One region of the Virgibacillus sp. Bac332 genome, then DNA from elsewhere that is predicted to be linked to it. Evidence: riboswitches for the same ligand, from Rfam matches in the RefSeq annotation. Region 1 holds a riboswitch; the other holds the start of a gene.
The links. A riboswitch is a leader RNA that binds a small molecule or an ion and turns the genes downstream of it on or off. The one in region 1 is predicted to bind lysine.
Positions count from the first base shown of each region.

Region 2: another riboswitch for lysine. It lies ahead of dapA (4-hydroxy-tetrahydrodipicolinate synthase); the one in region 1 lies ahead of D9782_RS20260 (Na+/H+ antiporter NhaC family protein).

Region 1 is NZ_CP033046.1:4,119,352-4,134,774, forward strand. It holds gene D9782_RS20190 (2-hydroxyacid dehydrogenase) at 1-685, opposite strand, end outside; gene D9782_RS20195 (protein kinase family protein) at 721-1,692, opposite strand; gene D9782_RS20200 (phosphatidylglycerophosphatase A family protein) at 1,782-2,285, shown strand; gene D9782_RS20205 (TIGR01457 family HAD-type hydrolase) at 2,470-3,243, opposite strand; gene D9782_RS20210 (helix-turn-helix transcriptional regulator) at 3,338-3,970, opposite strand; gene D9782_RS20215 (DUF86 domain-containing protein) at 3,983-4,423, opposite strand; gene D9782_RS20220 (SAV0927 family protein) at 4,537-4,806, shown strand; gene D9782_RS20225 (amidase) at 4,852-6,294, shown strand; gene D9782_RS20230 (hypothetical protein) at 6,422-6,697, shown strand; gene D9782_RS20235 (YutD family protein) at 6,722-6,997, opposite strand; gene D9782_RS20240 (YhcN/YlaJ family sporulation lipoprotein) at 7,127-7,693, shown strand; gene D9782_RS20245 (M23 family metallopeptidase) at 7,869-8,810, shown strand; gene D9782_RS20250 (methionine/alanine import family NSS transporter small subunit) at 8,983-9,090, opposite strand; gene D9782_RS20255 (sodium-dependent transporter) at 9,093-10,631, opposite strand; gene D9782_RS20260 (Na+/H+ antiporter NhaC family protein) at 11,237-12,787, opposite strand; lysine riboswitch at 12,960-13,138, opposite strand; gene yunB (sporulation protein YunB) at 13,192-13,971, opposite strand; gene D9782_RS20270 (HD-GYP domain-containing protein) at 14,032-15,117, opposite strand.
Region 2 is NZ_CP033046.1:103,371-118,793, reverse strand. It holds gene D9782_RS00485 (2,3-butanediol dehydrogenase) at 774-1,823, opposite strand; gene D9782_RS00480 (exonuclease SbcCD subunit D) at 2,409-3,602, shown strand; gene D9782_RS00475 (AAA family ATPase) at 3,623-6,712, shown strand; gene dapA (4-hydroxy-tetrahydrodipicolinate synthase) at 6,996-7,886, opposite strand; lysine riboswitch at 8,001-8,181, opposite strand; gene D9782_RS00465 (LysR family transcriptional regulator) at 8,560-9,444, opposite strand; gene hutU (urocanate hydratase) at 9,693-11,369, shown strand; gene hutI (imidazolonepropionase) at 11,370-12,671, shown strand; gene hutP (histidine utilization transcription antiterminator HutP) at 13,206-13,643, shown strand; gene hutH (histidine ammonia-lyase) at 13,752-15,272, shown strand.

The DNA of each region.
Region 1 (15,423 bases):
TCATTTTATGAAAGGTAGTCTTATTAAATAATTGCTCCGTTTCACCAGTTAAAGGCACAACAGATACCACAAAATCTGAATGGTGAAGCAACGTATCGAAATCTGTATAAGTGGCATTTAGCTGTTCTTCCGCTTCAACATTTCTAGAACGGTTATGGTATAAAACTTCCATTTCAAATCCCTTGGCTCTCCTTGCAATTGCTTGCCCAATTCTTCCCATACCTACAATCCCAATTGTCTTATGGTGAATATCGGATCCCGCCAATAAATACGGCCCCCAGTTGTCCCACTTATCTTTCCGTATATAATCATTTGCCTCCATAAGCCTTCTTGCAGTGGCCATTAACAGGGCAAACCCTAAATCAGCAGTTGTTTCGGTCAGCACATCTGGTGTGTTAGTTACAGCAATATTTCTAGCCTTTGCTGCTTCCATATCAATATTATCGAAACCTACCGCTAAATTCGCAATTACCTTTAAATGAGGAGCTGCATCTAGCAACTGCTGATTAATCTGTTCGCTTAACATGCAAATTAATCCCTCTGCCTCTTTTATTTCTCGCAACAACACATTTTCTGGTACTGGGTCATTCTCTTTTTCCCAAAATTTTATACGGAAGCTATTAGTATAAGGGGCGATTAATTCTTCTGGTATTTTCCGTGTAATATAAATCAATGGTTTCTTCAACGGTATGACCTCCATACGTAATTATGTTCATCATTCTATAGCCAGTGTACCACAGGAATTTGCAGAAGATCACAATCCACCTCTACTTGATTATAAAATTTCCCGAGCTTTTCTTCATATTCTGATTGTGTTTGAAGTAATTGCTTGAATTGCTCGAGTGCATCGTCATTTTCAGATGTTAAATTCCATTCCAAAAAATCAAAAATATGAATAGGAAAAAGTAACCTTGCATATATTAAACGCCAGCTAAACACAGATAATGGTCTGATCGCTTGATAATCATTTAAAAAATTGGAAGAAATTGCACCTGGATCTTTGTTTAAGATGTGCTGTCTTAAAAATTCAGAAATATCTCTCGATGGGTGATCATAAACTAATTCCATTGGCCACATAATGGGCTTTATCAGTTGATTTGTATATCTTCGAAAAGCAATCGTTCCCTGATCTACTTCATAAAATCGCTGTTCCTGTTCACTTTCACGAATATATTGAATTGCATTTTCACTTATACCGATGAAATAAGGAAGTACATCCATTACTAGACGGTAATATGCTGAAGGGGTTTCACGTGCTCTCTGCTCAAGATGATTCTCTAATGTGTTCACTTTATCGATCCATAATTCCTTCCATTGTCCATAGCTGGAAATAGCCTTTGGTTCATATCCATAAGCATTACCAATCTGATGAAATTCGGCTAGTAATTTTCCATCAGATAGAGTAATCTCTCTATATGAAAGTTTGCCTTGAACAACCATAAGCTGCGTATCCTGAAAAACTGTAAACCATTCTCCTTGATTATTTGATATTGGAATTGCCATATGTGTATAGTAGTCTTCCGCTAAATAATAAGCTACAACCGCCTGTTCCATATAAATAATTTCATTGTTATCAATAGAAATGGTAAAATAAACATATTCTCCAGATTTAAAGCATTCTTTGCCGTCAATCCATCTTTTTTCTTCTGGTTGAATGTTGTAATTTTCATAAAGCCACTTTTCATAAGACAAGTAGATCCCTCCTCTGGGCATTTATACTAATTGTATGTTGAAAAGTTACCTTCTTTACTTAAAACTATAAAAAGAGAGGAAGTTACATGATGGGTCAAGAGACAAATCAGAGTGAATTAGAAGTTAAAGCTAGACAATGGCTTACTGAACGTGGAGTGACGATTGATGATATAGCAGAACTCGTTTATTATCTACAGTCTAAGTACCATGATGATTTAACAATAGAAGTTTGCAGACATAATGTTGATCGTGTTCTAACAAAAAGAGAAGTACAAAATGCCATCCTGACAGGTATTCAATTAGATGTATTAACAGAAAAGAAACAGCTAGAGCAGCCGCTACAAAAAACCATTGAGGTTGACGAAAGTTTGTATGGTGTAGACGAAATCATTGCATTATCAATCGTCAATGTATATGGCTCAATCGGCTTTACAAATTACGGGTACATTGATAAACAAAAGCCTGGCATATTACAAAAATTAAATGATAAATCCTTAGGAGAGTGTCATACGTTTTTGGATGATATTGTAGGTGCAATTGCAGCTGCGGCATCTAGTCGCTTAGCACATTCCACTGATGAAGAAAGTTACTAGATAAAGTGAAACTTCAAACCATACTTTTAACTTAGACTGTCAAGCAGTTCTTCTTATATTAGAAAAAATCTAGATTAAGCCATCACTTTTAGCATACAAGAAGAGAATAAAAGACGAAGATATCGAAGTCTTATATAGTAAACAGAGAGTAGATATACCATTGGTTCTTCTACTCTCTGTTTACTTAAATATGTTGAAGCCATTCATGTAAACTATGCACATAATAGGTCGGCTGGATTTCAAGGTTTGGGTACTCCTTAATAGGAGTAACACCAGTAAAAACCATCAATGTATCCATCCCTGCACCTATGCCAGCTCGTATGTCTGTAGCATAATTATCGCCAACCATTAACGCTTCATCCTTTTTCACTCCTAACACAGTTAGGGCTTCCTCCATAATAATGGATTCTGGCTTACCAATAAAGGTTGGCGCTACTCCAGTACTAACTGTAATTACAGATGTCAGTGATCCATTCCCAGGTAATAATCCTCTTTCACTGGGAATCGCTACATCGCCGTTCGTAGAAATAAAAGTAGCGCCATCCCTGACAGCCAAACAAGCTTTTGCTAGCTTATCATATGAAATGTTCCGGTCAATGCCAACAACTACAAAATCACAATCCTGATCTGTAATAGTCAGTCCTTGCTCTTCTATAGCTTGATGTAATCCATCTTCTCCTATAACATAACATCTTGCTTGTTTCTTTCTTGCTTGAATAAACTTTGCTGTAGCTATACTCGTTGTCACTATCTGCTGTGCAGTTGCAGTAATCCCCATTTTATTTAATTTCGTAGATACATCTTCTTGTGTTTTTGAAGAGTTATTAGTTACGAACACATGTGGAATGTTATTGGTTTTTAATGTAGCAATAAATTCTGCAGCCGCTTCAATTGGTTCATTTCCTCGATACATCGTACCGTCTAAATCAATTAAATAGCCTTTATACGCATGTTTCATGAATATTCCTTCTTTCTAAACTAAAAAGTCCAAGCGACCTTGCTCACTCAGACAACGTCTTCTTTATTCAACTGCAGGAGAAAGATATAGTCCTTCACCTTTCTTCCAACTGCTTTATTGTCCACATACAATAAGGTTTTCCATCAGTAATACATGTATGTGAAATAACTTCACAGGTAGAAAAGATGTCTTGATACATTGCTTTTTCATTTTGACATACTTGTGTATATTTAGAGGATAACGCAGAAATCGGACAATGATAATTTTTCATTTCATAGTGTCCTACATCTACCTTTTTCAATTCTACCATATATCCATTTCCATCTTGAAACTTAGCCATTTCTTTAACCTTACCATCAAAGTCACTGTCACCTACGAAATCCTCTAGCTGATTCCGTTCCCGCAGCATTCTTTGCCAAAGTAAATCATCAACCGCTCTCTTACCTTGAAGATACTCAAGATCCTGAAGCAGCTCTAATGGCAGTTTTTCGTTTTGATTTGGGAATAATCCATGCCCCTTCTCTGTAAGCTCATAAGTAAAATATGGTCTTCCTAGTTTCTGCTTTATACTATTTTTCTTGATAAATCCATCCCGCACTAGAGATTGTATATGCTTTCGAACAGCAATTTCCGAAATCGTAAAAAAAGGCAACATATCTGTTATAGTTACTTCATGTCCTTTTTTTATTAACGTCAATAGCTTTTGCTTCGTAGGTGTTTGTTTCATAACGTATCACCCCTATGATTCATTTGAAAAAGCGTTAGCTACTCCTAGTTCATTATCTAAGTACACTCTTATATGTGCTGAAAATTGTTTATATACATGATAATTAGCTTGAATCGTATGTATTAACTTGTTATGGTCGATGTTTGTATAGTCGGTTACCAACACTTTTCTTAGCTGTATTAATTCTTTATAAGCAGTTTCCTCATCTTTAGGAAGAACCTGTTCATCTAACAAAATATCGATAATATCGTTATAACTACCTGGATCACGCATAATAAATCCATCGATCATCATATTTCCAACATCTAATGTACATTCTATTACTATATGTACAGCTCTTTCCAAACTTAATTTATCGATTAACGTTTCTGGAGCGTTCATTTTCAATACATTGATGACCTGGTCCATGTATTGAAGCGTCTGCTGAATCTTACTCCTATCTACAAAATACATGTAACAACCCCCCCATTATGAATTACAATCTTATCATACCATATATTATAGGATTATTGAGCAAAACATGATATAGTTAAGGAAAATGTCAATATTCGGAAAAGAGGGATATGATGGGAAGTAAGTATGAATTAATTAAAGATGAAACTGTTACAAAAGAAGTGCGTTATATAAGTTTCATGGGAAAGTTACAGCGTTATGATTTTGCTTTTTTAAAGAATGATGATGATCCAAACAAAACCACCATTATCAATTTGCGTAAAAATCGATTTACAGTAGTAGGAAAAGAGGATTTAAACGATCCAGGAAAGATAGAGCATATCTTCCATGAGACAGCTATGGAAGCTGATGAAATTCGGAACTTCCTACATGAAGTTCTTTAATTACAGCAAATTTCATGCATAATTTAAATACGAGGAGAATGAAGGATGATGGGAACTGTGATCTCTTCCAACAAGGAAGATATACTTAATTTAGATGTTACAGCTATATCCCATGCTATTAAAGAAAGACAGTTTTCAGTGTTAGAAATCGTTAGTGTTTATATAGAAAAACAAAAACAAATAAATCCGATTATTAATGCAGTAGTAGAAAATCGGTACGTTGAAGCGCTACAACAAGCAAAAGAGCTGGATATGTTTTTAAAAAATAATGAGCCATTATCCCCTCTATTTGGTGTCCCAATAAGTGTAAAAGAATCCATTCATGTCAAAGGTATGAAAACGACTGGTGGACTAGAACATAGAAAAGACTTAATTTCTAGAAAAGACGCAGTAGTTATATCGAAATTACAGGAAGCTGGAATGATTATCTTAAGTAAGACAAATACACCTGCCTTATGTTTTTGTCAGGAAACAGATAATCGACTATATGGTCGTACCAACAATCCTTGGGATATCAATAGGACCTGTGGAGGCTCAAGTGGAGGTGAAGGAGCCCTGTTAGCAGCAGGAGGTGCTCTTGCAGGAATTGGCTCTGACATTGGTGGTTCCATTCGATTTCCCAGTCACTTCAATGGCGTTATTGGTTTTAAGCCCGGTTTTAAACAGGTTTCAGCTCATGGGCATTTTCCAGCTGTTACAAATGATATCCAAAATAGAATGTTAAGCATTGGACCAATGGGTAAATCCGTTCGGGATATGGAACTTATCTATTCAAGCATCTCCGAAAATGAAATAGATGATTGCTCTCTAAAGAATTTTAAGATAGAAATTTTACCTAGTAATATGGAACAACCATTAAATGAAGTAACGAAAAGACTGTTAGACGATATTGAAAAAGTACTAACAAGATCGTTTTCTACTTTTCGACGCATTCCTCCAATGTATCATAACTGCGCTACATTATGGCAAGAAATGCTCTCAAGTAATGGCAGTGAATTAATTGAAAAAGCTGCATTTAACAATGACAGGTCTTTTCTCTTGAAATCTTTTCTTAAAGAAAAACTAACGCAACGCTCTAAGATTCATCCGTATCTGTCGAAAGCAATTTTTGGAGCAAAGCTTTTTAAACCATCGATTAGCCGCATTCGAGAGATGGAAGAGACGATTTTACAGGGAGACAAGATTCTGGGAGCGTATTTACAAAATAGGCTACTCATTTTTCCAATTTATCATACGGGAGCATTAAAGCATGGAAAAGTCTATCGACAAATATTCTCCATGCGGCGAACATTTCTCACTTACATGCCTTATGTAGCCTATGCAAATGTTTGGGGATTACCTGCATTGACCGTACCGGTAGGAAATGATGAAAATAATATGCCAATTGCTGTTCAAATAATAAGTAAATCAGGAAATGAGGATGCAATTTTTCGATTAGGAAAAATGCTTGAAAAAAAATACAGAGGCTATAAACGTTGTGAGCTTTAATCCCTAGCATCATTTCATACGAACTGCCTTTATTTTCTACCCATACAACTCACTATATAGTCAAAACTAATACCAACACCTTTACATTAGTTGTTGGTATTTTGTGTGAAAAGGATGTGTTTAGTTGATGGCAAAAGAAAAAAAGAAGACATATTCAAACTTTACCAATGTGGAAAGTATGCACGACAAGTTAATTCCTGAGGAATTCCCAGAAGGATCTTTTGGTTCTCCAATGAATGAATATGCTCTAGTGGAAGGTAAATCGACTCCTTGGGAAAAAGGACAACGACGGGATAGTGCTTTTGTTTACCCTGATAGAGAACGTCATAAGGACTTACCTAGACAGGCTGATGGCTCACATGACCCACATAATAATCCTGATGGCGATTTTGGAAAAGAGTAGTAGCAACATCGAGCTACTGCTTTTTTATGTAGCAATTTTTTGAAGGACAAAATAAGCACATCCAAAATTACAGTATTCATATAAATAGTCATCTAAGGCACTTATCTTATTGTCAACAGGTGCTTTTTGGTTTTGATCTGCATAAAAGCCTTTTAATCGTAACTGGTCATAACCCCAGTCACCAACAATAAAATCATACTTAGCTAATATATCTGAGTACCGTTCTTTTAACATATCCTCACTAAATCCATTTTTATGATTTTCCACAAGCTCGTATTTTTTCCCTTGCAACTCTATCATATAAATCCCCCCATATATCGTGTCTACAGTTTATCATCTTTTCGAAAAACCCTCCAGAAATAAAATAGTATGATTTTCAACTCAAATTGCAAACTAATGATGAAAAGATATTTTGAATGGAGGATAGCAATGAAAACAAGAACACTTATACCAATCGGCCTGACTTCTTTGCTACTCATTACTGGTTGTGCAAATAATAACAATGCTATTGATGAAAGAGACCAAATACGGAATGAATTAGATCCCAATCAAGAGTTACGAGCTCCGGCAGAAGATGGTGCTGATGATAAACTTGGCTATGTGCGTTATACGAAAGAACAAATGGAAAATAATACAGAAAAAAATCATTCCGTAAGTATTGACCGTACTGAAATGGCGAATATGATTACGCGAATTATGTTGCGTGGTGATGCTTTCGATGAAGTCGCAACACTTGTAACGGACGAAGAAGTGTTAATTGCTTACCAAAAATCTGGCCGTTATGATCAGGATAGAACAGCGGATATGGCAAAGCGTACGGCAATGTCAGTTATGCCTAGATACTTTAAAGTATATGTCTCGGACAATACAAGTTTAATTAATGATATCCACAGTTTGCATAATCTAAGTACAACAGAAGGTGATTATGATAATACAATTCAGAGCATTATTAAAGAAATGAAAAAATCACCTCAAGGTAGTAATAAAGGTATGTAATCAAAAACAGAAAGGAACTGATTGGAATTCCAATTAGTCCCTTTTATTTTATTGTATAATCAGAACTACTTTGACAAAAAATACAGAACATCAGCTACTTATAACGTTATTAAGTAAAGAAAATATGCGTGTAAGGTAAGGGTGAAACATTTTGTATGCAAAACGTTTTTTTTTCATGATCATAATTCTATTTTCGATTTTTCCGCATACATTTGCACATGCAGAAGAGAAAACGATTTATGATAAAAGAATGGCATTATTCAAAAAAACAGAAACTTTAAGTCAAATTCCTTGGTACTATTTCGCAGCAATTGATAATTACGAGCGCAACAAAAAACAGGATTCAGATGATGAGAAAGTTATCTCTATTGAGGTGCCACCTGAATTATGGTATGGATTAGGAAATTCTTCTATGATCAAGGATGAACGATTAATCGTCTTTTTCAATGGAAAGGGTAAAGATGGCGATGGTGATCAAAAAGCCGATCCGAGAAATTCGGAAGATATTCTTCATACGATGGCAAATTATTTACTTGAATACGGTCAAACGAAGGATGATATAAAGATTGCATTATGGAATTATTATAAGCGGGATTTATCCGTACAGACGATAATGAACACTGCAAAGGTGTTTAAGGAATTTCAAGATATTAATTTAACGGATAGGGATTTTCCTGTTTCTATAACTCACAATTATAGTTATAGAAGCACATGGGGTGACCGAAGAGGATTTGGCGGATTACGAATTCATGAAGGTACCGATATTTTTGCAAATTATGGAACACCTGTAAAATCAACAACATATGGTGTTATAGAAATGATGGGCTGGAATCTCTATGGAGGATGGAGAATCGGTATTCGTGATATTTATAATATTTATCATTATTATGGACATATGAACGGTTACGATGATGATATTAAGGTTGGTCAAGTTGTTAAGCCTGGAGATATACTGGGGAGTGTTGGTTCGACAGGTTATGGACCGCCGGGAACATCTGGAAAATTCCCTCCACATTTACATTATGGTATGTACAAAGATAACGGCAAAAGCGAATGGTCCTTTGATCCATACCCTTATTTACGTAAATGGGAACGAATTGCGAAACAAAAAGATTAACAAGATAGTCAATTTAAACTTATATGACTTCTTCGCCTAGACTGGATAGAAAATAAATAATAAATTGAAGCGTTCAAAGGTCTGTTAGAATCGAAAAGGCTTCCCTTCACCTAGCTATAGCAACTAGAGAAGGGAAGTCTTTCTGCTACAAATTCGATAAAAAGGTCACTTCTTATTTTACTTCTTTTGATTTCTTCACAGCATACATAACACTTGCAGCTAATCCTCCCCAAATAATTACCATACTAAGAATCATCACTAAAATGACACTGCCAGTCATAGTTATTTGGCCTCCCTCTCCTCTGAATGCTCACTAACACCTTTAGCTTCGGACCTCCACTTAGTAGCAGCCATGACAATACCGATAATAAGGGCTGCTGCTGCAACAAACCAACCTCCAAATACGATAAATATATCTGCATATCCTTCATAATTTCCAGTTTCTGTGTCAAATTGCTTCATTAGGTTTAGTCGGAATAAATCGAACATCATATACCCCAATACTAGAGGTGTAATAACATTTAGACTTAGCGACCACCACCAACCTAGGCGAATATCAGAAATAGCATTGGCATGTGTTTTTAGATCCTTTACTTTACGAAGAATCCATGCAATAAGCACTACTTCAACAAGTCCTATAAGCGCTACTCCAAATTGATTAATAAAGTAGTCAGCTGCATCCAAGAAGAACAGACCACCTTGAGTCGCAAATAAAAGTGAAATAATTGCGGCTATTCCACCTCCAAATAAAACTGCCTTTGATCTGGATATTTTGAATTTATCTGTTAAACCAGCAACATATGTCTCTGTAATTGACATCAATGAAGTTAATCCAGCAAGTACCAATGAAGCGAAAAACAAAAAGCCAAATAATCCATTCAGTCCTGGGAATTCATTAATTATCGCCGGAAAAACTACGAAGGCAAGACCAACTCCTCCTGAGACTACTTCCTCTACCCCTACACCGGATTGAGCTGCCATAAATCCAAGAGCAGAAAACACCCCAATACCAGCTAGTAACTCAAAGCTTGAATTACCAAATCCTGTAATAAAGGCATTGTTGGTAATATCCGATTTCTTAGGTAAGTAGCTTGAATATGTGATCATAATAGCGAAGGCAATCGATAAACTAAAAAATATTTGCCCATATGCTGCCACCCATACTTCTCCATCTAATATTTTACTGAAGTCTGGAGAAAAAAATGTTTGCAATCCGTCCATAGCTCCGTCTAATGTAATTGCTCGAATAACAATAATAAGGAAAATAATAACTAAAGCGGGAATAAAGATGCGGTTTGCAATTTCTATTCCTCTCTTAACTCCTTTAAATAAAATACCTAGAACTACAACCCAAACGATAATTAATGGAATAAGTACACCTGGTACAAGACTTCCTATTTGTCCTGGTTCTACGGTACGATGTAAAAAGTCATTCATTAAAAACCCTTCCGTATCTGCTCCCCAGCTTAAATTAATTGAGAAAACAGAATAGGATATTGCCCAGGCAATAATAACAGAATAGTACGTAGAGATAACAAACGATACGAGCACTGCCCACCAGCCAATAAATTCTGTCTTTTTATTTATTCGCTTATACGTAAGCGGTGCAGAACCACGATATTTATGTCCCATCGTAAATTCCATAATCAAAATAGGAATACCGGCGGTTAGTAGTGCGAACAGATAAGGGATAAAAAAGGCTCCTCCACCATTCTCATAAGCGACAGCTGGAAAACGCCAAATATTTCCTAGTCCAACCGCTGAACCCACAGCAGCCATAATAAACCCTGCTCTTGTCCCCCATTGTGAACGAGTTTCCATTACAATACCTCCCCCTCTTCCTTACCAAAATAGTTGGTTTAAGGAATGTTTTTAAAGTTTTATTTTTTCAGATATTTCTGTTTGTATTATAACGGTACTTTTATACTATGTCAAAGAATTATTTGAATTTCAAGATATTTCTAATTTTAATTAACAAAAAAACAGCATATATAGTTATTAGATATTTTTAAACAATTATTATAGGCTTTTAGATTAGGTTATTCGTTACTTCTCCAGAAGAAAAAATACTCGATTCCTCATCGTAACACTAGAGATTCTTCGGGTATTTGTACAAAGCTTCTAGCTACATTCCCTCCACACAGAACAAAGACTTCATTTCGTAGCTTTAAAAGTTGGACAATATTTTTTCTACTATAAAAAATACTGCCGAGAAAAAATTCCCGACAGCTTGGATTTTAGCTTAAAGTTTTTATTTCCACAGAATACCATCGCCATGTTATAAGATAAACTGACTACAACAAGCGAAGTTTTCTATTGTAAGCACCGTAAGAGTATAACCTATTGGTCTCTATTCTAAACCGGCGATTTTACTGTATGTTACATGCCCGATACATAATCATTCGTAGCATAACACCGATCTCGTATTATGACTTTGTGTTCGATAAAAAGTGCAGGATTAATGCAATAGCTAAGACGATAACAAGTGTAGCAATTAAAGGAAATACGACTTGATTGGTGAAACCAATTATAAGATAGCCAATTCCAGCTGAAACAGCTGCCAAAATCGCATATGGCAATTGAGTCAAGACATGATCAATATGATTTGCACCAGCACCCGTTGAAGATAGAATTGTCGTATCCGATATTGGTGTACAATGATCACCAAAAACAGAACCAGCAAGCACTGCAGCCATAGAAGGTAATAACATAGAAATATCTGTAATTACTGTCACCTCAGCTGCGATCGGAAGCATGATACCGAATGTCCCCCAGGATGTGCCTGTAGCTAAGGCCATAAATCCTGCAATCAAGAAGAATAACAACGGTAACCATGCCGGACTAATCGAAGCATTATCTACAATTTGTGCTAAATACTCCCCTGTTTTTAATGTTCCTATCACTGAACCAATTGTCCAGGCCAATAATAGTATATAAATAGCAGGAAGCATTGTTTTCAAACCTTCTACAATAATTTTTCCTGCGTTGCTTTTCGGTTTCCTTTGTAATCCATGAAAAACAAATGATGTTAAAACAGCGATTGTACCACCAATAAATAGCGATAGATTAACATTCGTATTTGCAAAAATGGATATAATGCTAACATTACCATCGCTTGCATTTGCACCTGTAACAAGCATGGATACCACAGTAGCAAGAATCAAAACACCAATTGGGACAAGAAGATGATAGATTTTCCCATCTGTATGTGCTGCAAACGTATCGGTTAAATCTCCCGGTACTCTATCCTGCTTAGGATTTAGTAATTCTCCTGTCTGAATTGCCCTTTGCTCATGTGCTTTCATCGGGCCAATATCCATCTTTAAGTAGGCTACTAAAAACACAAGTAGTATGGCTCCTAATGCATATAAATTATATGGGATCATTTTAATAAACGCCTCTAAAGGTCCTATATCTGTGATGCCATTTGCTACAAATAAGCCACCAATAATACCAATGATATATGCTCCCCAGCTCGATATCGGTGATATTACCGTAACTGGTGCCGAAGTTGAATCAATAATATAGGCTAGCTTTGCTCGTGAAATCTTATGTCGATCTGTTAAGGGTCTTGCTATTTGCCCTACAGCCAAGCTGTTAAAATAATCATCAATAAAAATGATAATACCTAGCACCGCACTCATTGCTTGCGCACCGACTCTTGTTTTTACACGTTTGATCATCCATTCACCGAAGGCTCGACTCCCACCTGAAGCTTGGAGAAAAGCTGTCATTATTCCTAATAAAAGTAAAAATCCTAATAACAGAAGGTTACCTGTATTTAGCGAGCCTTCCGATATAAATATAGTATAAATAATAATTCCTATTTCCTTTAGGGAATCCCATATTGAAAAATCATGAATGAGAAGTGCTCCTGCTACAATCCCAGTTCCTAAAGATAATAATACATTTCTCGTTACTAATACCAATACGAGCATTAATATTGCAGGAATAAGGGAAAAAATTGTTCCTTCCATTGTTGTAACCTCCACTATGATTGTTTGCAATAATGAAAGAAAACATACTGTTCAAGAAAATGGGATACGTGGAAAACGGGGCTGCGTCAGAGAATGGGGGCTCTGTAAACACAAAAAGACAATGATAGAAAATAACCTACCATTGCCTTTACAATATACGTTATCCTCCATTTCGATCAGTAGTTCTCCATGCACATTGCTTCTTGCATGACAGTATACTTCTTATTCAAAAGCACACCAGCAATAATAAGGAAGACACTTATTATGCTTCGGCAATACATCCTTTCATCAATCATCATCGTTGTCATCCTCCGACTGATTAATCATATCCATTGCACCTCTACCTCACCGATCTGATAAGGTTTAAATATTCACTAGCTAATAATAATTATTATAACAAGTACTTAATCAATATTCAAGTCATCCTTGGGAACGGCTATGTTTGGACCACTACTTCCTTCTCCACCACCAAAAAATTCTGGAACATCACCCATAAGTACCCTTGAGTCAACATATACCTTCGTTGTAATTTCCGCAGGCTCGGTCGTAAATGGTACGACAATCTGTGCATTAACGGTAACCGGTATATAAATTTCAAACAATGCAGCATTAATACCAAATTCTTTCATTTCGTATTTTATATCTGATTGAATACTGCCAACAATTTCAAAATGAACAGGGACTTTGGGTCCTAAATTAGCTAAAATAGTACTTCCGGTCACTTGACCGATGGGAATCTCGACTACCGTTGGATCTTTGTCAGCAAGTTCATTTGCTGAATCTCCGTAATCCTTTGGTTCCATATCTGGATCATCCGTATTTAACATTTCTCCTTTGTTCATTCCGTATAAAAAGTATTCCGCTCTAATGGTAGCAGCTCGCAATGCTCTGCTCACTGCTGAAGCATTCCAACCAACAATGGTAGGATATCCATTTTCATCTTTACTAACGTCCATTAAGTCTTCAAAGCTTATGTTTTCCGTTGACTTCACAGCTTCATTAATCGTTCTAGTCGCGAATTCAACTGTCTTCCTTTTGGCTATCTCCATCAGTGGAGGAGTTATCCCTTTATCTACTATTAGAATACTAAGGGAGGTTAATATGACAAATGTAATTGAAGTCATTAAAAAAATCGCCTTAGCTGGAGAAGTTGCTTTTATCTTTAATCCTGATCGTCTACCCATCTAAAAACCCCCTTGCAACAAACATATGCTTGTTCCAAGAAGGTTAGAATGTAAAAAATCTCAATCTATTTTGCATGAGAAAACCACCACATTTAGTACGTTAGCTAAATTAACATCATATGGTTTAGCTAATTTTCTCCCTTGCTCCTTGTTAATTCGAATAATTGGTCTGTCGCAAACATGCGGATTTTGTTTTACAACAATACCTTGTCTCCCATCATTTAGATCAACCATAATACCATTTGGATAAACAACAATAGAACTCTTTAACGCTTCAATCATTTCTCTATCATATAATTGTCCAGATCCGGCATATAAGATTTCTAAACCTTCGTGAGGAAGCATGGCATCACGATATACACGATTACTTGTAACTGCGTCGAACACATCTGCAATCCCTATTAATTTTGCATATTTATGTATCGATTCAGAAGTTATTCCAAGTGGATAGCCTGATCCATCCAACCGTTCATGATGCTGTAAGGCACAAAGTAATACAACAAAAGGTACACTATCCTGACCTACAAGAAAACGGTATCCCGTTCTTGTATGGTTTTGAATAATTTTAAATTCTTCTTCTGTTAATTTTCCTGGTTTTTGTAATATATCTGGGTTAATAAACAGCTTTCCAACATCGTGCAGCATTGCTGCCATCCCTATTTCTTCTAATTGCTTATTAGATAGCTTTAACTTAACACCAATAGCCAGTGCATAAATGGCTACATTTAAAGAGTGTTGAAATATATAATTATCCGATACAATCATATCGGTTAATAATGATAATGACTGTTCGTTTTGTTGCAGCTCATTCGTGATTTGCTGAACAATCACTGAAAGTTCCGATCCTTTTTGATCAAGGATATAAGATCGGTTTGTCAATCCATTATGCTGTAGGGAAAGAAATACTTCCTTAATCGTTTCTGAAGCCTCTCGTCTGAGTGATTTTGAAATGGTCGGCATTGCCGCTATATCCTTCATTTCTTCATCCTCAATATAAATGTATGTAATCCCGTGCTTTACTAGTCTATCAAGAAACTGCTTTGTTAAGGCAACACCTTTATTTACCAGAATGACGCCACTTTCATTATATATTGTTTTTGCTAGAATAGCGCCTGGTTCTATTGATCTTGTATTAGCAAGTCTCATTATGTTCTCCTAATACACATATATAGTTATTTACACCCATTCAATTACATAAATCCACTTATTTTAACATAAATCTAATCAAATAGTACCAGAACATACGTGAAATATCTATACCTATTCCTTTATAAATCTATGATTCTTAAGAAACGTATTCATCATTATATGGTAGGTCGTAGGATGTAAAAAAGTGTCTGGTACGAAACGAAAATAGTTAGTCCAAAAGCCGAACGATAAAACAAAATGTTACTACATGGCGCAATCAAAATCCGAAGGCGCTTTGAAAACAGAGCGTTTTTTCTGTGTACG
Region 2 (15,423 bases), 550 kb from region 1:
TAGTGCCATGCATATTGTATCCTCGCTTGTGTGGGGAAGGAAAATGGGCAACTATCAGACCATGCTGACCTATTCGCTAGATGTTATTAGAGATCATAAAAACTTTACAACGTGTATCCCAGCTTGGTACCGCTGATCTTCATTCATAATTGATGGAACCATTAAATGAATGTGTTCGTATATAAATGATAAATATAAATAAGGAGTTAGCTATGAAACGAACGGTAGAATTTATATTAGGTTTAATTGCTGTTGCGATGGTATAGATGAAGTTATTAACATAATTTAGCTATATAGGCTAGATAAAATGGATTTTAAAGTATAAATACCTGCTTTGAAATCTATTTTTTGGTAGTCATCGGAAATGAAGGAAATGATAAAATTTGTCCATGTGGATAAATATGCGTGTTAAGCCGCGTCCAGCTCCAGCGCCCAGAAACGATGTGACTTCACGAATCGTCTCACGATAATTCATCATTGGCTCGCAAGCTCACTGTGATTTCCTTATTTCCGTTGACTCGCTCCACTCGCTATGTTTCCAATCGGGAGCTTGTATCCCGCATATCACGTGCAGTATGCCCTCAATATGGATAAGAAGGGGATCAACTACCAGTTATAGGTCAGATTGGTTCCAAGGCCTTTAGGTTATACCCTTGTGGTACTAACAATCCGTGGAGGATAAACATCCCTCCACGGATCGTTGTTTCACTTTATCTATATAGTGTGCACATCCCATGCTCTATATCTGGTTAATTACAATTAAACGTTATTTCTTATTTTTCCCCACTTAATTCTACTAATATTTTTGCTTGAGACTTGTCCTTAGATAATGCTTCAAAGCCTTTTTCAATTATGTCATCCAGCTGTATTTCATCCGTGATAACAGATTGTGGCTGTATTTGACCAGATGCCATTAAATCAATCGTTTGCTGAAAAGAAGTAGGTGTATAAGCTATAGATGAAGTGATTTTCACACCTTTACCTGTTAATTGGAATGGGTTCCATTCAATCGGTCTAGCAAAGATTGATACGATTACCATGGTTCCTCTTGGTTTCGTTGCTTGAATAGATTGCTCAAATGTAGGAGCTACGCCAGCAACTTCAAAGGAAACATCTACACCTTCAGGTACGATATCTGTAATAGCTTTTACTGGATCAGTTTCCCCAGAATTAATAATATGTGTTGCTCCGACTTCTTTTGCTTTTTGCAGCCTTGTTTCCGATAGGTCTAATGCAATAATTTTGCTTGCACCTGCTGCTTTTGCTGCAATGATTGTTAATAATCCAATCGGTCCAGCACCGAATACTGCAACAGTGTCGCCAAATACTAGTCCGCCTTCTTTTATTGCTTGAACAGCAACTGCTGTCGGTTCAACTAAAGCTCCGTCTTGTAATGTTAATGGCTCAGGTAGGTGATATACATTTTTTTCTGGAACATTTGTAAATGATGTAAATCCACCATCTGTATTTAAACCGATAAAGGCAAAGCCATCATATGGGTCAAGATCCTCTGATTTATTTCCGAATGTAAGGGTAGGATTTACTGCTACTCGGTCGCCCGGCTTATATGTGGTAACCTTTGCACCTACTTCTTCTACAACTCCTGCAAACTCATGCCCAAATGTTAATGGAGTTGTATCACCTGTTAAAGGATCTTCTTTTTCTACAGGAACAAATACAGGTCCTTCCTCATATTCATGAAGATCACTTCCGCAAATGCCTGCCCAAGCTACTCTCACCTTTACTTCAGTTTCTTTTAAAGGTTTCAATTCTCGTTCTTCTACTCGTACATCTTTTTTACCGTACCATACTGCAGCTTTCATGGAATTATCCTCCTTATTACTCAGATGGAAATAATTAAATTACTACTTTAGTATACCATTCTTATTTTATAATTTGTCTATTTCTGTCGAAACTTCACATATTAGTCAAGATAATTTTACAAGTAATATACAAATTAGAAAATATATTGTTTGTAGTCTATAAGTTATGGGTCAATCGGAATTCATTTGGGTGATTTTGTTAGAAGTATACCTTTAGTAGTTAGTTCGTAGATGTGAATCATTATGTTAAAATTATGATTGAGAAACATAGAATCATCTAGTCTAGCATGCAGGTAGAATGAAGATATGGTTTCTAACTTTTAACGATTTATCCCACATATAACTTGCAGTTAGTTCCCTGCTTCAAGCAATAGAGAGAAAGCAATATGGATAAGGGGGAAATCGACTGCCAGTAAATGTCCGTTGGTTTAAAGGCCTCTAGGTCATACCCTTGTGGTGCTAACCATCCGTGGGGATAAACAAAATCCCCTACGGATGGAAGTTGCACTTTATACTACATGAAATATTGAATTTTACAGTAATCGAAGAATAATAGATGAATCTTATTATAAGGAGGAATATGGAATGAAATTTATTCACACTGCTGATTGGCATCTTGGCAAATTAGTACAGGGTGTCTATATGACAGAAGATCAAGCGTACATACTTTATCAATTCATCGTGGCTATTGAAAATGAAAAACCTGATGCTGTTATTATTGCAGGAGATTTATATGATAGAGCAGTGCCGCCAACAGAAGCGGTACATCTCTTAGATAAAATTTTAGAGAGAATCGTACTTCAACTTCGTATTCCGGTTTTGGCAATTGCTGGGAATCATGATAGTCCGAGCCGATTAAATTTTGGTAGTAAAATTATGCGAGATAATGGCTGCCATATTGTAGGGACGCTCACGAATGATTTACAACCAATTGTTTTACATGATCATGATGGAGAAGTTCATTTTCATTTAGTTCCTTATTGTGATCCAAGTGTGGTAAGAACTACTTTTCAGGATGATACGGTTCGTACACATAATGATGCAGCAAAGAAAATTATCGAGCAGATTGAGGGGAGAATGGATTCACATGCTAGACATGTATTTGTAGGACATGCTTTCGTTACTCCTTATGGAGCAGAAGAAGAAAATACGAGTGATTCAGAACGTCCATTATCTATTGGTGGATCGGAATATGTAGCTGCTGAGCACTTTGCAAAATTTCATTACACAGCGTTAGGACACCTTCATCAAGCGCATTATGTATGGAACGAGACGATACGTTATGCTGGATCTCCATTGAAGTACTCTATTTCAGAGGAGCATCATAAGAAAGGATTCTATGTTGTGGAAATAGATGGAGAAGGTGCTGTTAATGTTGAGAAACGTATACTGCATCCGAGAAGAGATGTGCGCACAGTTGAAGCTTCTATAAATGAGTTGCTGACACACCCTATCAATGATGATTATGTATTTATTCGCTTAACAGACGAGTTACCAGTACTTTCACCGATGGAAAAGGTGCGATCTGTTTACCCAAATGCGTTGCATGTTGAACGGAAGCATAATCAATTTTCTCTTGCTGATGATGAGGAGAATAATCGGGCAGAACGCACCAAGCTGTCAGAACTTGAATTATTTCATGCTTTTTACAAAGAAGTGAAGGGAACAGAAGCAACACAAGAAACGGAACAGCTTTTTAAAGAAGTACTGAATGAATGGCTGCATGAGGAATCAGATGTAACACAAACAGAAAAGTTGAAGCCTTATCTTACCATTTAATGCAGAAGGGAGTGGAATAATTGAGACCTTTAAAGTTAACAATGACAGCGCTTGGCCCATATAAAGATACGGAAACAATAGATTTTACGGAAATAGAAGCGTATCGTTTATTTGTTATTTCTGGAAATACTGGTGCCGGTAAGACGACTATATTTGATGGTATTTGCTTTGCTTTATATGGCTCAGCAAGCGGAGAAGATCGAGAAGAAAATATGCTGCGAAGTGATTTTGCCGATGACAATGTCCATACAGCAGTGGAGTTACTGTTTGAATTAGGCGGTCGTATTTTTCGAATTCTGCGCCAACTAGGCCATGTGAAGCAAGGGAATAAAACGAAGACAGGTGACCGATACGAATTCTATGAGCTAATAGATGGCAATGAAATTCCTTGTGTAGATAGGCAGATTGTATCTGAAATAAACAAAAAAATAGAAGCTTTAATTGGTTTAACGCAGGATCAATTTAAGCAGATTGTTATGCTTCCGCAAGGAGAATTCCGTAAGCTGCTCACCTCGAAAACGGATAATAAAGAAGAAATATTACGTCGACTATTTAAGACGGAACCGTATAAAAAAATTAGTGAACGGATGAGAGAGAAGAAGGCTAATGCAGAACAGGCATACAATAAAGCTATCCAAGCTCGTGATCAATTGATTAAGCATATTGAAGTGAGGTTACCTAAACGAGAAAATTCATTTCTATTTCAGCTTTTAGAAAGTGAGCATTACAATATCAATCAGGTTATAACTGGTTTACAAGAAGAAAGTCACTTTTATATGGAGAGAATCGCGTGTGATAAGGCTAGATATGAACAAGCATATGAGGGTCATAATAACAAACAGGCGGAATATCACCAAGCAAAAGCTATAAATGATCGTTTCAATGAAATGCAACAAAAAAAAGCCAGACTAAACGAATTAGATAATCAGCTTACAACATATCAAAAGCGAGAAAAACAATTAGACGATGCAGAGCGAGCTAACAACCTCATTCCTTATGAAAAACAGCGAAATGATTGGCATAAAGAAGAGGAAATGCAACAAAAGAATCTTCACTACGCAGAAAATAAGCTTAAAACAGCTAACGAGCGAGTAAAGCAAGTGCAAGCCTTGTATAAAAAAGAGGAAGATAAGAAGGAAGAAAGAGAACAACTACGTATTATTCTGGAACAACTAAAGGATTATTTACCAATAGTTAAAGAAATGGATGCGTCTAACCAACAGTTGAATAAGCTGAATCAGCAAGTGCAGGATGGCGCCTCCGAATTGGAGAAACTTCAAAAACTACTCGATGTAAAGAATCAGCGAGCAGAAGCTATTCACGAACAAATAGAAAAGCTCGATCTCACAGTCGAGCAGTTACCAGATAAACAGCAACGATTACAAGAGATGCGAGATCAAGTAAAAGTCCTAATAGATTATATAGAGTTAGCAAAAAAACACGATAAATTAGAAAAAGAATCCAAACAAAAACATCAAGAAGCATCTCAAGCGCAAGCTGATTACCAACAAATTGAAAGGGATTGGCTTAATAATCAAGCTAGTATTCTAGCAGCGCATCTACATGATGGACAAGCTTGCCCGGTCTGCGGAAGTATCGATCATCCACAAAAAGCCATAAATAGGGATCGTAACGTATCGAGGGAGCATTTAGAAAAAGCGAAGCAGCAATTTCAGATACTAGATACGCAATATCGTAACAGCTTTGCTGAATGGAATTCAGTAAGCGTACAATTAAAGGAAAGGGAAAATGAATTAAATAACTATTCCATAAATAAGAGAGATGTAACAAGTGCTAAAGAAGCATTAGTACTTCAAGGGCAGCAACTAAGTGAAGAAGTGAAGCAATTACATCATGATAGAAAACAGCTTGCTGAATATAAAGCTATGTACGAACAGGCATTAAAAGAAACCAAAGATGTAGAAGCTAAAGTGAAAAGAACGGAGCAATATTATCAAGAGCAAGTTGCATCTTATCGTACTGCTCATGCTGTTTATCAGGAAAGAATACAAAAGATTCCTCAAGATGTGAGAACTCTGTCTGAATTAGAGAAAAAAATAGAAGTAAAAGAAGAGCAACGAAAGGAATTGGAGGAGCGCTGGGAGCAAATACAACAAAAGCTGTTGCAGGAGAAAGAAGAATTGACTAAAAGTGAATCCGATGTTAGTCATGCAAGCAACCAGCTGCAGGAAACGAAGATAAGGCGGGAGAATGCAAACAAACAGTTTGTTGATGCATTAAGCCAAGCGTCCTTCCAAACGGAGGAGGTGTTTCAACAAGCTAAGCTGGAAGAGGATGAGCGTAAGCAGTTAAAGCATAGCATAGAAGAATATAATCAGCATCGGCTTACGCTGCAAAAGCAGGTCCGTGATCTGAACAGAGAATTGAAAGATAAGCAGCAGGTTGAATTAACGACTATTGAAGCCAAACTGAAAGAATTAAAAGTAGAATACGAACAAGCATTAAAGACATGGGATCAATCAAATAAATACTATGAGGAAATCATTACACTACAGCAAAACATTGTCGAGGTCACTGAACAAGCTAATAACTTGGAAAAGAAATTAGCCACTATAACCGATCTCCATGATGTATTAAGAGGGCAAAATAACAAGAAAATATCCTTTGAACGGTATTTACAAATTGAGTATTTGGAGCAGATTATCGATGCGGCAAATTTACGATTAGATCGATTATCAAATGGTCAATTTTTCCTGAGTCGTAGTGACAGGCAGGAATCGCATGGAAGACAGAGTGGTCTAGGCCTCGACGTTTTCGATGCATACACGGGACAGACAAGAGATGTGAAATCCTTATCCGGAGGCGAGAAGTTTAATGCAGCTCTTTGTTTGGCACTAGGTATGTCAGATGTTATTCAAAGTTTTCAAGGCAATATTTCGATTGAAACAATGTTTATTGATGAAGGGTTTGGTACGCTGGATGAAGAAGCACTAAACAAAGCAGTTGATACATTGGTAAGTTTACAGCAATCGGGTAGAATGATTGGCGTGATCTCACATGTGCAGGAATTAAAAGCTATGTTCCCAGCAGTACTCGAGGTAAAGAAGACAAAAGAAGGATCTAGTCGAGCAAAATTTGTTGTAAAGTAACGGTAGCCTTTAAAGAATTTTAAAGGAACTGAATAGAGGAGGGCTATCAAAAGCTGAATCCTAGTGAATTTTTGTATCGCTTTTCACTGGCGTAGTTACATTTGACATGTGCTTTTTTCACAATTTTTTCGGCTAGGATAGACGTTCATGCATCGATTTCTCTCGGTAGAATAATTACTATTCCAAAGAACTGTCGAACTACTATCCTGATATACTTCATATTCGAATAGTAGTTCGACATTACTTATCTCAATTTCTATAGTCTCTCGCTCTTCATAATCGTTTAACTTGCTGAAACGATGGACTGTAAGTGCTGTAATGTTTGTTTTAGATTGTTTGTTTCCTCTTGTGTTAGAGGTACCATTGGAAGCCGAACATCCCCAACTGGAACACCTTTCATAGATAATGCTGATTTGACGGGCGAAGGACTAGGTGCAGCAAACAAAGCTTTCATGATTGGAAGTAAATGTTGATGTAGCGCTGCACTAGCTTTGACATTTCCAAAGCTAAATTGATTTATCATCTCTTGCATTTCATTACCAATGATATGGGAGGCGACTGAGACCACACCTTTTCCTCCAATAGCTAATGCTGGTAATGTTAGTCCGTCATCTCCGCTGTATAGGGAGAAGTCCTTGGATGTGCGTCTAATTATTTCTGACATCGCATCAAGGTTACCGCTCGCTTCTTTGATGGCAACAATATTATCTATTTTAGAAAGCTGTACCGTAGTATCTACAGTTAAATTGACACCAGTTCTTCCCGGTACATTATAAAGCATAATAGGGAGATTAGTAGCTGCTGCAATCGCTTGGAAATGCTGATAAATTCCTGTTTGCGAAGGTTTATTGTAGTATGGAGTAACAAGCATGATACCATTAACTCCAACTTTTTCCGCTTGTATTGTTAAATTAATAGTAGCTTTTGTGTTATTTGCCCCAGTTCCAGCTAATACCGGAATTCGATCATTTACTACTTCAACAACGAAGCGCATAAGCTGAATCTTTTCCTCATCTGTTAATGTAGCTGATTCACCTGTAGTTCCAGCAACAATCAGCCCATCCGTTCCATTTTTAATTAAATAATTTACGAGAGATCTTGTGGCATGAAAATCAATTTTTCCATGTTGATCAAATGGTGTCACCATTGCGGTTAATACTTGGCCAAATTCCATTTCTTTACACCCCTTGTGATAAGTTAAAACAATAGATGGATAGACCATTTCTAATTAACGCAAAAAAACAGCAGCAAGGGTTTGCTACTGCAGAAATGTAGTATTTCATTTTCTGCGTCAGATAGCCCTCCATATAGTTACCTATACGACAGTCCTGTATTTATTCAATAGCAGAACCAGCAACAGTAAATAATGAGTTATCTGTTACTTCGGCAACGATCCCTTTCCACAATCGTCAATGGATCTCATTATCCTCAAACTGTGTAATGATGACCGATGCACCTCTATCCTCACTTCAAATAATTGAAATAAGAAATATTTAATTGTCTGTAATATAACAGATTTCCTTATTTCACGCAAGGCTATTTGAATTTTAGCAAGGAAATGATGCCTATCGTTTATTCAATTGTTCCTTTAATGACATACAAATAAAGTGAACCTTCAATCAATTGAAGGTTTTGTTTGTCCCCCTAGTTACCAATAGTGTTGTTCCTTTATTGCTTGAAGCGGGGGTCTTACTGCTAGTTATATGTGGGGAAAAACATAATTTAGCTAAGCATCTCACCTAGAGTAATTACTCGAATCAATCAAAATATGACAAGTTGACATCCAGTCTATGCTTGAGGTGGTACGTGTTCTATAGGACGAAATACTTCTAGGTGAACTAAGGGCATCACTGTTTAAAGAATTCTTCCACCAATCCTATAAACTTCAGTACAATTGGAGGTAAATAACGATTTTTCTCATAGGCTAGATATACGCTTCTGGATAAATGTGAATCGTTAATATGTTTTATATGATAATCTGAATGAACTGTATTTTTAACATAGTTTTCAGGAACAACTGTGATTCCTAAACCTTCGATAACAAGACGACATGCTGTTTCAAATCGCTCGATTTCAAATTGAATCATTGGCTGAATCCCTGATTTAGCAAATGCATAAAGAATATCCTCTCTTGTTTGAAAGCCTTCTTTGCAAATGATAAATGTTTCGTCTTTCAAGTCATAAATAGTTAGCTCTGTATGATCTTGTAAGTTGTGCCCTTGAGGAAGAACAGCAACTAATTTTTCCTCATAGATAGGTAATGTCTCAATCGCATCATTATTCAAATTCTGATTTGTTATAGCTAGATGAATATCGAAGTTTGTTAAAGCTTTCTCTACATCCGTTAAACTTAGAATTTCTAATAATTTTATATGAGCATCCTGATATTCTTTCTGAAATTGTTTCAAAATTTTTGGTACCCAAAAATTGGAGGACTCTATTAAACCGATTGTGAGTTCCAGCGGTCCCTGCTCTTTCAAGCGGATCATTTCTTTAGATACATGCTGATAGTGATTTAACAATTTTTTAGCCTCTTGATAAAGTATTTTACCCTCACTTGTGACCTCGAGGCTCCTCGTATTACGTTTAATTAATGTCAATCCTACTTCATTCTCTAGCTTTTTAATAGCAGCACTAAGTGATGGCTGAGATACATGTAAGACGGTTGCTGCTCGAGTATAGGTTGATTGTTCAACAATCGTAACAAAATAGACTAAATGGCGAAATTCCATCCTAATCTCCTTAATTTATAGTTGAATTTTATAAAAATATAGAATATTTATATTTGTAATTATATATTATTATAATTATAATTTTAATGTATGGTATTAAAATAAATAATTGTTATGTCTTCTATTATCTATAGTACCAAATAAACAGAAGGATCGATAATCAGATGGAAAAGGAATGTGAATTTTTTAACTACAGAAAATGTAAACGGTTTATTTGAGGTTGCTAACATAGGGAGGAGATGAAGAAAATGAGAATGGAAAAGAACATGCAAGTAGAACAATATCGTGGTTCAGCATTACATACGAAAGGATGGATACAAGAAGCTGCTCTTCGAATGTTGAATAATAATCTGAGCCCAGAGGTGGCAGAAAATCCAGACGAGCTAGTGGTTTATGGTGGGATAGGTAAAGCAGCACGAAATTGGGAATGCTACGAGGCGATTGTGAAGGAATTAAAACAGATAGAGGAAAATGAGACCTTACTCATTCAATCAGGAAAACCCGTTGCTGTGTTCCGTACGCATACAGATGCTCCGAAAGTGCTGATTGCTAACTCGAATTTAGTTCCAGCATGGGCGAATTGGGAGCACTTTCATGAATTGGATCAGAAAGGTTTAATGATGTATGGGCAAATGACTGCGGGCAGCTGGATCTATATTGGCAGCCAAGGAATTGTGCAAGGAACATATGAGACATTTGCAGAATGTGCTAGGCAGCATTTTGACGGTAGTTTACAAGGAACGATTACTGTGACGGCGGGGTTAGGCGGCATGGGAGGAGCGCAACCTTTAGCGGTGATACTAAATGAGGGGATCTGTATTGCTATAGAAATAGATCCTCATCGTATCCAGCGTCGATTAGATACAAATTATTTAGATACCTCTACGGATAGCTTAGATGAAGCAATAAAGCTTGCTGAAGAAGCGCGTAGTAAAGGGGAAGCGCTATCTATAGGCTTGTTAGGCAATGCAGCTGAGCTTCTACCGGAAATGCTTACAAAAGGATTCATTCCAGACGTACTAACAGATCAAACCTCCTCTCATGATCCGCTGAATGGCTATATCCCTGTTCATATGACGTTAGCAGAAGCAGCTAAATTAAGGGAGAATAATCCAGGGAATTATGTTCAATTATCTAAACAAAGTATTGCAGTTCATGTTAAGGCAATGCTGCAAATGCAGCAAAAAGGGGCGGTTACCTTTGATTATGGAAATAATATCCGCCAAGTAGCCAAGGATGAAGGAGTAGCGAATGCATTTGATTTTCCTGGATTTGTTCCTGCTTATATTCGCCCACAATTTTGTGAAGGTAAAGGACCGTTTCGCTGGGTGGCATTATCCGGCGATCCAGAAGATATTTATAAGACAGATGAGGTCATCCTGCGCGAATTTAGTGAGAACGAGTCGCTGTGTAAGTGGATTCGCATGGCGCAAGAGAAAATTAGTTTCCAAGGACTCCCTTCTCGGATTTGCTGGCTAGGGTATGGAGAAAGAGCCCGCTTTGGAAAAATTATTAATCGTATGGTTGAACGAGGTGAATTAAAAGCACCGATTGTTATCGGACGTGATCATCTTGATTCAGGTTCCGTAGCCTCACCAAATCGAGAAACGGAAGCGATGAAGGATGGAAGCGATGCGGTAGCGGACTGGCCAATATTAAACGCGTTGATTAATAGTGTTGGGGGAGCTAGCTGGGTCAGTGTCCACCACGGTGGCGGCGTTGGTATGGGATACTCGCTTCATGCTGGAATGGTTATTGTTGCCGATGGAACAAAAGAGGCGGAGGAGCGTTTGGATCGCGTCCTTACAACAGATCCTGGGATGGGGATTGTTCGTCATGTGGATGCAGGCTATGAAAAAGCCGAGGATACTGCGAAGGAAAAAGGTGTTCATATTCCAATGCTACAACGTAAAGGGGCGTTATAAATGTCAGATATCCTATTTATTAAACATGCAGCTCAATTACTTACCATAAGTGGAAATACCGATAAGCCAGCTAAAACTGATGCAATGAGAGAGCTTAATAGTATAGAAGATGGTGGATTACTTGCGAAGGACGGTGAGATTATTGCCATTGGTACGACGGAAAAAATTCAAGCGAAGTATGCCGATGAAATTGCTCAAGCTAAACAAATCGATGCGTCTAATAAAGTAGTTTCCCCAGGTCTGATCGATCCTCATACACATCTTGTTCATGCCGGAACAAGGGAGAATGAGTATGCAATGCGACTAAAAGGAAAGTCGTATATGGACATCATGCATGCAGGAGGCGGTATTCACGCAACAACTCGAGCTACGCAGCAAGCAAATTATGACCAACTTTATCATGAATCGAAGCTGCGTCTAGATACATTTCTAACAAATGGCGTCACCACAGTAGAAGCAAAGAGTGGATATGGTTTAACGACAGAACATGAAATCAAGCAATTGGAAGTTGCCAAGCAATTAAATAAGGATCATGTCATGGATGTTGTTTCAACATTTATGGGAGCACATGCTGTACCAGTAGCCGAAAAAGAAAATCCAGATATTTTTGTAGATCGAGTTATTTCAGAGATGATTCCAGAGGTTGCTAAACGGAATTTGGCAACATTTAATGATGTGTTTTGTGAGCGAGGCGTATTTACGCCAGAACAATCAAGAAGAATTCTGGAGGCGGGTAAGGAATATGGACTAATTCCAAAAATTCATGCGGATGAAATTGAATCCTATGGGGGGGCAGAATTAGCTGCAGCTGTTGGTGCGATTTCAGCTGATCATTTATTGAAGGCATCGGATGTAGGAATTCGTCAAATGGCTGAACAAGATGTTATTGGTGTTCTTTTACCAGGTACTGCATTTTTCCTAATGGCAGAATTTGCTCAAGCAAGAAAAATGATAGATCAAGGCTTAGCCGTTGCTCTTTCTACGGATGCAAACCCAGGTTCATCCCCAACGTTATCCTTACAGTTTATTATGAATCTTGGCTGTTTAAAAATGGGGATGACACCTGAAGAGGTTATTACAGCAACAACCATCAATGCTGCACATGCGATTGGTTGTGCTGATAAAATCGGGAGTCTAGAAATTGGTAAACAGGCAGATATTACGATTTTTAATGTACCAAATTATCTAATGCTATCCTATCAATATGGAATGAATCATGTGGATACAGTTATCAAGAAGGGAAAGGTAGTTGTAGAACAAGAGAACTTGTCCACATGTAACAGGCATGTATCCTCCGTATAAGAAATAACAAAAGATGGGGTGGAATTAGGTTAATACGATTTATTGCGTATATAACTGGCAGTGATATTTCCACTAAAAGCAATAAAGTGAAACCAATAATGGATAATAGAGATATCCACTGCCAGTAAATGTCCGAGTGGTTTAAAGACCTTTAGGTCATAATCTTGTGGTACAAACCTTCAATGGGGATAAAAATCCACACTAATTGATGTTTCACCCTATGATTATAGCTATGTAATATTTGATTTTTGAATAATAATAGACGGAATTTTTTGTAAATGTTATTGACGGATAATTTTACGAAGACGTATACTAAAAGTAGTTACTAGTCATTAGTTAAGATTAGATTATTTTAAAGAGCGTTTGATATATACTTGGCTTTCAAAAAAGAGGAGCTATGCGGACTACATAGTAGGTCTTCAACTCAGAAGAAGGCTGAACCGCTACCCGAAAGCGGAGTATTCCAGTTGTATGGAGGCAACTGACTTTTGAGAAACCATTTTGTATAAGCAGAGACCTTTAGGAGAAGAAACAATGACACAAAAACTTCGTATTGGAAAAATTGCTACGTTACTTGCAATGCTAGATGAGCAAGAACGAGCGTCCTATCAATCGATAGTTCCAGATGTCCAAATTTGTGAAGGAAAAGTTGGATCAATGGATATGCAAAAAGTGATTTCCGCAGTAGAAACGGCAGTGAAACGAAGCAAGCTAATTCAAGAAGGCGTTTATCGAGAAACACATGCACTTTATCATGCAATTTTAGAAGGATTAGAAGGAGTTACTAGAGGGCAGTGGGCAATTGGTGAAATGATGCGTACCGTTGGGTTACGATTCGTTGTTGTTCGTGGGAACCCATATGTAAATCCTGAAGAAGGTGAATGGATTGCCGTTGCCTTTTACGGTACCATTGGAGCTCCAATAAAAGGCTTGGAGCATGAAGCTGTCGGACTAGGTGTTAATCATATTTAATTATATAAATCATTACCTAAAGTGAGTAGACATGAGGAGGTGATGGTGGCTTATTTGTATGCCATTATCGCCTCTTTTTTATTGTGTTAATGAAAAGGGGGAAGCGTAATGATTGAGCTATCAGGAGATTCTTTAACCATAGATCAATTGAAACGCATCTGTATTGAACAGGAGCAAATTACCATTTCAAAAACTAGTATGGAGAAGGTTCGAGAAAGCAGATTAGCTGTGGATAACATTGTTGCCAATAAAGAAATTGTTTATGGGATTACGACTGGTTTTGGGAAGTTTAGCGATGTTATGATTGAGGCAAAAGACGTAGAGGATTTACAATTACATTTAATTCGTTCACATGCCTGTGGAGTTGGTAATCCATTTGAAGAAAAGGTATCGCGTGCAATGATGGTCCTTCGCTTAAACGCACTATTAAAAGGATTCTCTGGCGTACGTCCTGTGCTCGTTGAGCTATTAGCAGATCTAGTTAATGAGCGAATACATCCTGTTATTCCTGAGCAAGGTTCTCTGGGGGCATCAGGAGATTTAGCTCCATTAGCACATTTAGCCTTAGTGATGATCGGTGAAGGGAAAGTCTTTAATGAAAAGGGAGAAGCGGTTGATGCTGCCTCGGTTCTTTCTAAAAAACAGCTTCAACCAATTGTATTACAAGCAAAGGAGGGGCTAGCACTAATTAATGGAACCCAAGCGATGGTAGCAGTTGGTGTCATGAATTATATAGAAGCCGAAAAGCTAGCCTATGACAGTGAGTGGATAGCTGCGTTAACGATGGAGGGATTGCAAGGGATTATCGATGCTTTTCATCCAGCTGTTCATGAAGTACGAGGGTATCCGCAGCAAGTAGCGGTGGCTAAGCGAATGACAGCTTGGTTAGAAGGCAGTCAATTAATTACTCATCAAGGAGAAAAACGGGTCCAAGACGCTTATTCCTTGCGTTGCATTCCTCAGGTTCATGGGGCAACATGGCAAGCACTGGATTATGTAAAGGAAAAATTAGAAATAGAAGCAAATGCTGCAACAGATAATCCACTTATTTTTGATGGGGGAAAGCTGGTTATCTCAGGGGGCAATTTTCATGGTCAACCGATTGCGATAGCTATGGATTTTCTGAAAATTGCGGTTGCTGAACTTGCCAATATTTCTGAACGACGTGTAGAGCGTTTGGTTAATCCACAGTTGAATGACTTACCGGCATTTTTAAGTGCTCAGCCTGGGCTACAATCTGGGGCCATGATTATGCAATATGCTGCAGCGTCGCTCGTATCTGAGAATAAAACGTTAGCTCATCCAGCCAGTGTCGACTCGATTCCGTCATCGGCTAATCAAGAGGATCATGTCAGTATGGGGACAATAGGTTCTCGACATGCTAGGCTGATCATAAATAATACAAGACGTGTGTTAGCAATTGAATGCATATGTGCTCTTCAAGCAGTGGAAAGCACAGGGATAGACAAAATGGCCGGTAAACTAAAAGAAAAATGGGAAGCATATCGGAAGGTCGTGCCAACGATAAGTGAAGATCGGATTTTCTCAACAGATATAGAAGAAGTTGCTTCGCTTTTAAACGTTAAAAAGGGGGATTATGCAACGGATCTCCAGCTAGATATAACTTGACATACAAAGGATGAATTATTAGAATTATCAATAATTATATCTTATGTAATTAAATAGGAATAATTGAAAACGATTGCATTTTGGGGGAAATATACTTAGCAATTAGAGGTCGATGTAGAGGGATTCTGCAAGAGAAACTTCTATAAAACAA